DNA from 3 places in the Arthrobacter sp. NPDC057013 genome. Region 1 is predicted to be linked to each of the others. Evidence: riboswitches for the same ligand, from Rfam matches in the RefSeq annotation. Region 1 holds a riboswitch; each other region holds the start of a gene.
The links. Region 1 has a riboswitch for thiamine pyrophosphate ahead of thiC (phosphomethylpyrimidine synthase ThiC). Riboswitches for the same ligand answer to the same signal wherever they lie in the genome.
Positions count from the first base shown of each region.

Region 2: linked by a shared signal. The riboswitch ahead of ACFTSA_RS11485 (ECF transporter S component) and the one ahead of thiC (phosphomethylpyrimidine synthase ThiC) in region 1 are both predicted to bind thiamine pyrophosphate.
Region 3: linked by a shared signal. The riboswitch ahead of ACFTSA_RS17320 (bifunctional hydroxymethylpyrimidine kinase/phosphomethylpyrimidine kinase) and the one ahead of thiC (phosphomethylpyrimidine synthase ThiC) in region 1 are both predicted to bind thiamine pyrophosphate.

Region 1 covers NZ_JBHUSE010000006.1:240,364-243,631, forward strand. The annotation lists gene thiC (phosphomethylpyrimidine synthase ThiC) at 1-1,419, opposite strand, end outside; TPP riboswitch at 1,415-1,522, opposite strand; gene ACFTSA_RS11195 (amidohydrolase family protein) at 1,619-2,701, shown strand; gene ACFTSA_RS11200 (VOC family protein) at 2,780-3,268, shown strand, end outside.
Region 2 covers NZ_JBHUSE010000007.1:40,351-43,618, reverse strand. The annotation lists gene ACFTSA_RS11490 (ABC transporter ATP-binding protein) at 1-1,260, opposite strand, end outside; gene ACFTSA_RS11485 (ECF transporter S component) at 1,260-1,880, opposite strand; TPP riboswitch at 1,952-2,096, opposite strand; gene ACFTSA_RS11480 (heme-degrading domain-containing protein) at 2,217-2,768, shown strand; gene ACFTSA_RS11475 (DUF4235 domain-containing protein) at 2,844-3,107, shown strand; gene ACFTSA_RS11470 (helix-turn-helix domain-containing protein) at 3,135-3,268, opposite strand, start outside.
Region 3 covers NZ_JBHUSE010000015.1:33,361-36,628, reverse strand. The annotation lists gene ACFTSA_RS17320 (bifunctional hydroxymethylpyrimidine kinase/phosphomethylpyrimidine kinase) at 1-1,337, opposite strand, end outside; TPP riboswitch at 1,320-1,416, opposite strand; gene ACFTSA_RS17315 (Rne/Rng family ribonuclease) at 1,593-3,268, opposite strand, start outside.

The DNA.
Region 1 (3,268 bases):
GTCCTTGTTCGGCAGGCCCAGGTGTTCCTTCGGCGTGACGTAGCAAAGCATGGCCGTGCCGTAGCGGGCGATTTCGGTGGCGCCGATGGCCGAGGTGATGTGGTCGTAGCCGGGGGCCACGTCCGTGACCAGCGGTCCCAGCGTGTAGAAGGGAGCACCCTTGCAGAGCTCCTGCTGGCGCTCAACGTTCTCGCGCACCAGGTGGAACGGGATGTGCCCCGGCCCCTCGACCATGACCTGGACGTCGTATTCCCAGGCCCGCTGGGTCAGCTCAGCCAGCGTGTCCAGTTCGGCGAACTGCGCGGCGTCGTTGGCGTCCGCCGTCGCACCCGGCCGGAGGCCGTCGCCCAGCGAGAAGGCGACGTCGTACTTCGCGAAGATCTCGCAGAGTTCGTCGAAGTGGGTGTACAGGAAGTTTTCCTGGTGGTGGGCCAGGCACCAGCCCGCCATGATCGATCCGCCGCGGGACACGATGCCGGTTACGCGGTTCGCCGTAAGCGGCACGTACCGCAGCAGCACGCCGGCGTGGATGGTCATGTAGTCCACGCCCTGTTCGCACTGTTCGATGACGGTGTCGCGGAAAATCTCCCAGGTGAGGGCGTTCGCTTCGCCGTTGACCTTTTCCAGGGCCTGGTAGATCGGCACCGTGCCGATCGGCACGGGGGAGTTGCGGATGAGCCACTCACGCGTCGTGTGGATGTCGTCGCCCGTGGACAGGTCCATGACCGTGTCCGCGCCCCACTGGGTGGCCCACTGCAGCTTGTCCACTTCCTCCGCGATGGAGCTGGTGACGGCCGAGTTGCCGATATTGGCGTTGATCTTCACCAGGAACGCCTTGCCGATGATCATCGGCTCGGATTCCGGGTGGTTGATGTTGCTGGGGATGATGGCCCGTCCGGCGGCGAGTTCGCTGCGGACCAGTTCCACATCGCAGTTTTCGCGGAGGGCCACGAAGCGCATTTCGGGGGTGATGACGCCTTGGCGCGCATAGTGCATCTGCGTGACGGTCCTGCCGTCAGCCGCGCGGCGGGGCACCGGCCGGGCGCCCTTCCATTCGGCGGAAGCCGCGCCGCGGCGCACGGCCGACTTGCCGTCGTCGAGCAGGTTCCGTTCACGTCCGTCATACGTCTCGGTGTCTGCCCGTGCCGTAATCCACTCCGAGCGGAACGGGGCGAGGCCCACCAGGGGGTCGCTTCCCGGGCCTGCCGTGCGGTAAACCCGCAGCGGTTCGTTCTGCTCGCCGTTCGGTGAGGGCTCCAAGGCGATTTCCGTTACCGGAACCCGCAAGCCGTCACCTTCCAGATAGGCCAGTGAATGGGATTTCAGCGACTGCATGACACTACCGGCAGCGTTAACGGCGGTTTCGCTCTGGGCTGCATCAATTTGGGCAGGGCTCAGCCGTGATTTCTGGGTGCTCAATTTACTGCTCACTTCCTTCGCCGGCATTACCCGGACAGGTTCAACGGTCGCAGGCTGCGCCAGCCTGATCTCAGCCCCTGCAGGGGCCCCCGTGTGGTCGTAAACGAAGCTACCACACCCCGGATTGGACCTGTCCATCTATGAAAAGCCGGTCCGACGAGCCCGTTTGCCGCCACGGAAGCCGATTAAGCTGGAAGCCATGGCGCACATCATCGAATTCAGCGGACCCGTGCTCACGGCTGCGGACGAGGAACGCAGCGGGCTCTGGTCCGTGGACGGGAAGCTCACGTTTGATCCTCCGGGCCGGCGACCGGACGCCGTCCTCGATGGCTGGGTCCTGCCCGGTTTCGCCGATGCCCACTGCCATATCGGGCTGGGCCCGGGCGGCGCCGTGGACGACGCCGTGGCGTATGCCCAGGCGATCACGGACCGCAACGCCGGCACGCTGCTGGTCCGTGACGCCGGGGCCGCCAGTGACACCCGGTGGCTGCAGCAGCGGGCCGATACGCCGCGCATCATCCGGGCCGGCCGGCACGTTGCCCGGTCGCGCCGTTACCTGAGGAACTTCGCCGTGGAAGTCGAACCGGAGGGCCTCGTGGAGGCGGTGCGCAAGCAGGCGCGCGAGGGTGACGGCTGGGTCAAGCTGGTGGGGGACTGGATCGACCGGACGGCCGGCGACCTCACACCGTCGTTCCCGCCCGCTGCCGTGCGGGACGCCGTGCGGGCCGCCCACGACGAGGGGGCGAGGGTCACGGCACACTGCTTCGGCGAGGACACCCTGGATGACATGCTCGACGCCGGCATCGACTGCATCGAGCACGCCACGGGCCTGCTGCCCAGGCACATTCCCCGGTTCGTCGCGCAGCAGGTGCCGATCGTTCCGACACTCATCAACATCGCCACCTTCCCGGACATCGCAGCCCAGGCCGAGCCGAAGTTTCCGCGGTATGCCGGGCACATGCGCGCACTGTGGTCCCGCCGTCGTGAGCGCGTCCTGGAGGCCTATGAGGCCGGCGTCGAAATTTACGCGGGAACGGATGCCGGAAGCGTGATCCGCCACGGCCGTATCGCGGACGAAATCCTCGAACTTCACGCCGCCGGGCTGCCGGCTCCGGCCGCGTTGGACGCTGCCTGCTGGCGGGCGCGCCGCTGGCTGGGCGCCGAAGGCCTGGCCGAAGGTGCGCCGGCGGACGTGGTGGTCTGCCGGGAGGATCCGCGCACGGTGCCGGGGACCATCCGCAGTCTCGCGAACGTGGTGTTGGGGGGCAAGATCGTCCATTAGGAATAAATTGAAGCTTCAAGTAATTTAGAGATGTAGAGGCCGCCGAAATCCGGTGGTCCGGACATTCGGGAGTATTCAATGACAGCAGCAGACAGCAGCCAGGACTTGCTTCCTGCCGACCTCACCATGGGCACCGTCATGCTCAAGGTGGGCGACATGAAGCTCATGACCGACTATTACCAGCGCGCCCTCGGGCTCGATGTCGTCGCCGAGCAGGACGGCGGCCTCTACCTCGGCCGGCTCAAGACGCCCCTGGTCCACCTCGCCCCCGCTCCGGGCCTCAACATCCCCGACCGGGGCGAGGCCGGCCTCTTCCACACGGCGCTCCTCTTCGAGGACCAGTCCTCGCTCGCCGCCACCGTAGCCAGCGCGGCCCAGTACGAGCCGCAGGCCTTCGTGGGCAGCGCCGACCACCTGGTCAGCGAGGCCTTCTACTTCACCGATCCGGAGGGCAATGGCATCGAACTCTACTGGGACCGCCCGCGTTCGGCGTGGTCCTGGGAGGGCAAGAACGTCGTGATGGACAGCCTGGCGCTCCCGCCCCAGCGGTATCTGCAGGAGCACCTC
Region 2 (3,268 bases), on a different contig from region 1:
GCGCGGGCCGAACTGCAGCTCGTCCAGGACGCGGCCGGTGACGAACTGGTGCTCGGGTTCCTGGAACACGGTGCCGATCCGGGAGATCAGGTGCTCGGCCTTCCACTTGTACGGGTCGATCCCGGCGCCGGCGCTCAGCTCAACGGTCGCGGAGACCTTGCCGTCCACCGGCGGCAGCAGCCCGGCGAGGGTCAGCGCAAAGGTGGACTTGCCGGCGCCGTTGGGACCTGTGACGGTCAGTGCCTCCCCTGCCCGGACCTGTGCCGTGACGTCGCGCAGCACCGGCTCGGGAGGTACGGCGCGGAAGCCGCGGCGCCTGGGACGTTCCCGCGACACCGCCAGCTTTTCGGCCGCGAGCAGCAGCCGGCCGCTATTGGCGTTGGACGGACCGGCGGCCGAGCGGTGCCGGGTTTCGGGAACGTAGCCCGGGACCCAGACGCCGGCGGCGGTGAGCATCCCGCGGGCCTGCTGGAGGACCTCGTCCGGCGTGCCGTCGATCAGCACCGCGCCGTCCGCTGCCGACCCCGGTTGCAGGACCACAATGCGGTCCACCAGGTCTTTCCACGCGGCAACCCGGTGCTCCACCACCACCAGGGTGGCCCCGGTCTTGTCGAGGCAGCGGCCCACGGCGTCCCGGACCTCCAGGACGCCGGCGGGATCAAGGTTCGCGGTGGGCTCGTCCAGCAGGATCAGTCCCGGCCTCATCGCCAGGATGCCGGCCAGGGCCAGTCGCTGCTTCTGGCCGCCGGACAGGGCCGACGTCGGGTGGTTCAGCGGCAGGTGGGCGAGTCCGACGTCGTCCAGTGCCTCGTGCACGCGGCGCCAGATCTCGCCGCGGGGCACCGAGAGGTTTTCGGCGCCGAAGGCGACGTCGTCGCCCAGGCGGGAAAGCACCACCTGGGTTTCCGGGTCCTGCTGCATGAGTCCCGCACGGCCGCGCTGCGCGCGCGACGGTGCGCCGTCGATGAGCAGCTGACCGCTCTCGTCCGCGTCGTCAGGGTCCGGCGCCCCGGTGCCTTGCGGACCGCCGTCGTCGGCCGAACTGCCGCCCGGGTCGCTGTCCCCCAGTACGCCGGCCAGGGCGTGAAGCAGCGTGGACTTGCCGGCCCCGGAGGGGCCCAGCAGCATGACCCGTTCGCCGGGCCGGATGTCCAGGTCCAGGGCGTGGACGGCCGGCTTGGTGCGGCCGGCGTGGCGCCAGCCCCAGCCGCGGGCGCGTACCGCGGCGGGGCGGACGCCGCCGTCGTGATGTGCGGGCATCAGGAGAAGACGGGCTCCGTGGCTGCCTTGCGGGACGCGAAGGAGCCCAGTACGCCCGTCTTAGCCAGGCCGCGGGTGGCGATCCAGGACAGGGCACCGGCGATGACTGCGCCGGAGATGGCGCAGAACACGATGTACGCGAGCTTGTCTCCTGGGGCGTAGGCGATGTTCCAGCCCCACGGCGCGAAGGAGTCGTTGAGGCCGCAGAACAGGCCCGCGCCGGCACCGGCAAGCAGTGAGGCCGGGAGGTTGAACTTCCGGTACACCAGGGCGGCGATCACGAGCTCCGCGCCCAGGCCCTGGAGGACGCCGGAAATCAGCACCGTGGTGCCGTACTGGGAGCCCATGATGAGCTCGCCGGTGGCTGCGACCGTTTCGCAGAACAGGGCCGCGCCGGGTTTGCGGATGATGAGCATGCCCAGGACCGCCGGGATCATCCAGCCTCCGGCGTACAGACCGCTCAGCGGCGGGTAGACGGCGTTGACGGGAGCGGAGATGAGGTTGGCGCCCTGGGACCAGGCCCAGAAGATGACGCCGCCGGCAACGGCGATGAGCGCCGCCACCACGATGTCCGCCACGCGCCAGTTATAGCTGGTCTTCTTGATTGCTGCTGTTGTCATGATGGTCCTCCTGAGGAACAGGAGGGGAAAGCGTTCCCCCGGCTGCCGGTGGCGGGCCACCTTCTGCCGGGCGCTCTGAGAACTCGACTCCCTTGCGCCGGTACTAGCCGGATCAGGTTCGAGGGTCTGCGGCTGTCCGCACTCTCAGCGCCCATCCGCGGCTGCTCTGGCAAGTGGCCTTTGCATCCCGACGGCGGCGCTCCCCTGTCGTAATAAATCTGCCCTTGTGGGCTGGTCCAGTTTACACCTCGGCGGCCCCGGAATTCCGGGGCCGCCGTCACAGTCGGGGAGGGCTCCCTGCGCGGCCGGGGCAGCCGCCCGGAGTACATTGGGGCCATGACGCTACAGGACTCCGGCAGCGCTGGCCTGCCCGCCTTTGACCCCGATTCCGCCGAGGACCAGCCGGCGGGAGCCCTGGAAGCCCTGATCGGTCAGATCGAGGGTGAAATCGCCGAGCTGCAGTTCCCGAGGTTCAGCAAGGACGACGCCCTGGCGCTCGGCCTGGAACTGGTTGAACGCGGCAAGGAGGACAACCTCCCCATTGCCATCGACATCACCAAGGGTGAACAGGTCCTCTTTCACGTGGCGCTCGAGGGTGCCACGCCGGACAACGAGGGCTGGGTGCGGGCCAAGCGGCGCACTGCCGTGCGCTACGAGGAGCCGTCGCTGCTGGTGGGCCTGCGCGGCAGGGCCGGCGGCGGACGGATCGAGGACAACGCCTGGTTCGACCAGTCCACCTACGCCGCGCACGGCGGAGCCTTCCCAATCTATGTCCGGGATGTGGGAGCGGTGGCCGTGGTCACGGTGTCCGGGCTGCCGCAGAAAGCGGACCACGACCTCGTGGTCCAGGCGTTGCGGGAAATCCACCGGTCCATGCGGCAAAGCTAGCGTTTCATGCCGATAGGCTGTTTCGTCCGGATAGGCTAGGCAAAGACCAGTGTTCACCACGCGAGGAGTTCCGGAATGAGTTTCTTCATCAAGCTGCTTGGCACGGGCATCAGCCTGCTGGCAGGATTCGCCGGCACCAAGGCCGTCGATACCATCTGGGAAAAGGTCACCGGGCAGAAGCCGCCCAAGGGTGACAAGGACGATGTCCCCACCACGCTGCGCACGGCCCTGACGTTCGCGCTCGTTTCCGCGTCCGTGAGCGCGGTCATCCAGGTGCTGGCCAACCGCGGCACGCAGCGGGCCATCACCCGCTTCGCGAAGACCCAGGACATCGTCTAGGCCCCGACGCCGGCCGGTCTTACCGGTTTAGTCCTCGACCCACTCGAGCAGATCGCCTGGCTGGCAGCCGAGCACTTTGCACATGGCCTCCAGCGTGCTGAAGCGCACGGCCTTGGCCCGTCCGTTCTTCAGCACGGCCACGTTGGCCGGCGTCAGGCCAA
Region 3 (3,268 bases), on a different contig from region 1:
AAGCAGGGCAGGACCGCGGCCACCAGCACCGCGTAGCTGCCGCCGGCCGAGGCCGCCACCAGATGGTCTACGTAGGCCTTCGTGACCGGGCCCAGCTCCGTCTGCACGGTGCGCGTGCTGAGCCAGTTGCGGTGCAGCTCGGATTCAACTTCCAGGCACTGCTGGGCGGAACGTGCCCAGAACAGCTGCTCGGACTCGGTTGGCGCCAGCGCACTGGCCCGGGCCAGGACACGGGAGTAGCCGTTGAGGTAGATGGCATCCTGCGCGAGGTAGTACGCGAATTCCTTCTCCATCAGGGTTCCATCGGCCAGCCCGCGGATGAACCCGAGGCCATAGATGGCTTCCAGGTCGGCAACAGTCTCGGCGCGCAACAGCTGCGCGAACCCGCCCTTGCGTTCGGGCGTGGCAGTACTGCCTGTCCGGGCCAGGTGGTGGAAGTGGTTGATCGGTCCGTTGCCGGCGCCGACTACCAGCTGCCCGGACGTGCGAAGGGCCCCGGCCAGCCAGGGCTTGACCGCCCGCAGTGACGCCTCCCAGTCGCCCAGGCGCGCCTGGGCCGTGGCCATGGCCGAGGAGAGCGAACACCCGGTGCCATGGCTGTTCCGCGTGCTGATCCGCTCGCCCGCAACCTCCACCACCTCTGCCGACAGCAGCCCGGCCGTGTTCACGAGGGCATCCGGGCAGGTTGAGCCGTTCAGGTGGCCGCCCTTGACGAGGACCGTGGCGCCGGTCTGGTCCGCGAGCCGCCTGCCCTGCTCAAGGGCAACGGCCCAGTCGGCCGCTTCAGGCTCGCCGAGCAGCATGGCCAGCTCGGGAAGGTTGGGGGTGATCAGGTGCGCCAGCGGCAGCAGCTTCCGGAGGGCTGTCTCCGCAGACTCCTGCAGGAGCCGGTCACCACTGGTGGCCACCATCACCGGATCCAGGACCACGACGCCGGGCCGCACCTCTTCGAGCCAGCTGCGGACCGCGGCAATCACCTGCGCATCGCCCAGCATGCCGATCTTCACGGCGTCCACGTGGATGTCGTCGCTGACCGCGTCGAGTTGCGCTGACAGGAAGGAAGCCGGCGGAACATGCACGCCCCGCACGCCGGTGGTGTTCTGGGCGGTGAGGGCGGTTATTGCGGCCATCCCGTACCCGCCGTGGGCCGCGATGCTTTTCAGGTCCGCCTGGATGCCTGCGCCGCCGGATGGGTCCGAGCCGGCGATGGCCAGGACCCGCGGAACGTCGCGGGAGGTCGGAGCGGCCAGGGCCGCGGTTTCCCTGAGGGAGCCGGCGGCAGCCGCGGGTGCGGGCAGGAGTGATGCTGATGACGATGTTGATGGCAAAGAAGACATCCCTTCGCCGGTGCTAACCGGACAGGTTCAACGGGTTTGAATCTCAGCCGGCCCGTGCGCGGCACCCCGTGTCAGTGCTCCAGCCTAGCGTGTGGACCGGCGCCGGGCACGGAATTATGCCGTCTGCGTCAGGCTGTCCGGCGCCAAACAGGACGGAACCAGAAAGGCCCGGCACCGCAACCGCGGTACCGGGCCTTAACCCGTGGGCTCGGAGGTCAGTCAGCCTGGAGCCTGTCGGCCCGGGACCTGTTCGTCCTACAGTTCCGAGGCGGGTACCCCGACGCCCAGAATGATCGGTTCACTGGCTGCCTGCGGAGCCGGCTTGGCCGCCTGCGCATTGCCCGCTTCCGGCGCCTTGGCCTCGTGCGAGTGTCCGGCGGCAGCAGCCGGCGAAACCTCGTGGTGTTCCACGGATGTCTCGTTGGCTGCCCCCTGGGCGCGGCTGGCACTGCGGTTACGGCGCGGACGGCGGCTGCGGGACGGCGCAGCGGGGCTCTCCACCGGCTGTCCTGCCGCCGGCTGCTGGATTTCCTGCCGGACCGCCGCGGGAACCTCCTCCGGAGCCTCCTCTTCGGCGGGGGCAACCGGAGCACCAAGGTGCGCGAAGGCTTCCTCCAACCGATCCAGCGTCAGGGCCGGCGTTTCCCTGGCCGGCTCGTCGCTGTGATCAACAAACGGGAGAACGACCTTTTCCCCGCCAAAGGTGAGCACTGCGCCGGGCCGTCCGGAGACGCTCTCAGTCTCCGGAGCGCGGTGCACCACCGGGCTTTCCGGTGCGGCGGCCGCGGGTGCGGCAGGCCGGGCGGCCTCACCCGATGCTGCGGCACTGTGGGCCGCTTCCTCGTGCAGATGCGCCGCGTGGGCCGCTGCCGCGATGTTGGCGAGGGCAGCACGGGTCGCTTCAGCCTTGGCATGGCGTTCAGCTTCCGACGGTTCCGGGTGGTGCGGCGCAGCAGGGGCGGCCGGAGCAGTCTCGGAGGACGGCTGCCCGCCCTTGCCCCGGCGTCGCTTCCGCTCTGACCGGGCAGGCGGCTGGACCTCGGCACGGTGCACGTGGTGCTCCGCGGCCACGGTGTTGGCGCGGCGGTGTTCCACCGGCTCGTCATGGGTGACGACGCCCCGGCCGGCACATGCCTCGCACTGCTCGCCGAAGACTTCCAGGAGGCCGGTGCCCATGCGCTTGCGCGTCATCTGCACGAGCCCCAGGGACGTCACTTCGGCCACCTGGTGCTTGGTCCGGTCGCGGCCCAGGCATTCCACCAGGCGGCGCAGGACCAGATCGCGGTTGGACTCCAGCACCATGTCGATGAAGTCGATGACGATGATGCCGCCGATGTCGCGCAGGCGCAGCTGGCGGACAACTTCCTCGGCTGCCTCAAGGTTGTTCTTGGTGACAGTCTCTTCGAGGTTGCCGCCGCTGCCGGTGAACTTGCCGGTGTTGACGTCGACCACCGTCATGGCCTCGGTCCGGTCGATGACCAGCGAGCCGCCGGACGGCAGGAAGACCTTGCGGTCCAGTGCCTTATGGATCTGCTCATCAATTCGCCAGGCAGAGAAAATGTCCTCGTCCTTGGTCCACTTTTCGAGCCGGCCCACCAGGTCCGGGGCAACGTAGGTGACGTACGCCTCGATGGTGTCCCACGCCTCGTCGCCGGAGACGATCAGCTTGGAGAAGTCCTCGTTGAAGACGTCACGCACAACCTTGATGGTCAGGTCCGGCTCGCCGTAGAGCAGCTCAGGGGCGAGGACCTTGGTGGACTTCGCCTGGCTCTCGATCCCCTCCCACTGGGCACGGAGGCGGTTGATGTCGTGGGTCAGTTCCTCCTCGGAGGCGCCTTCAGCGGCCGTGCGCACAATGACGCCCGCGTCCTCGGGAAGCCGGTCCTTGAGGATGCGCTTCAGGCGGTTGCGTTCGACGTCGGGCAGCTTGC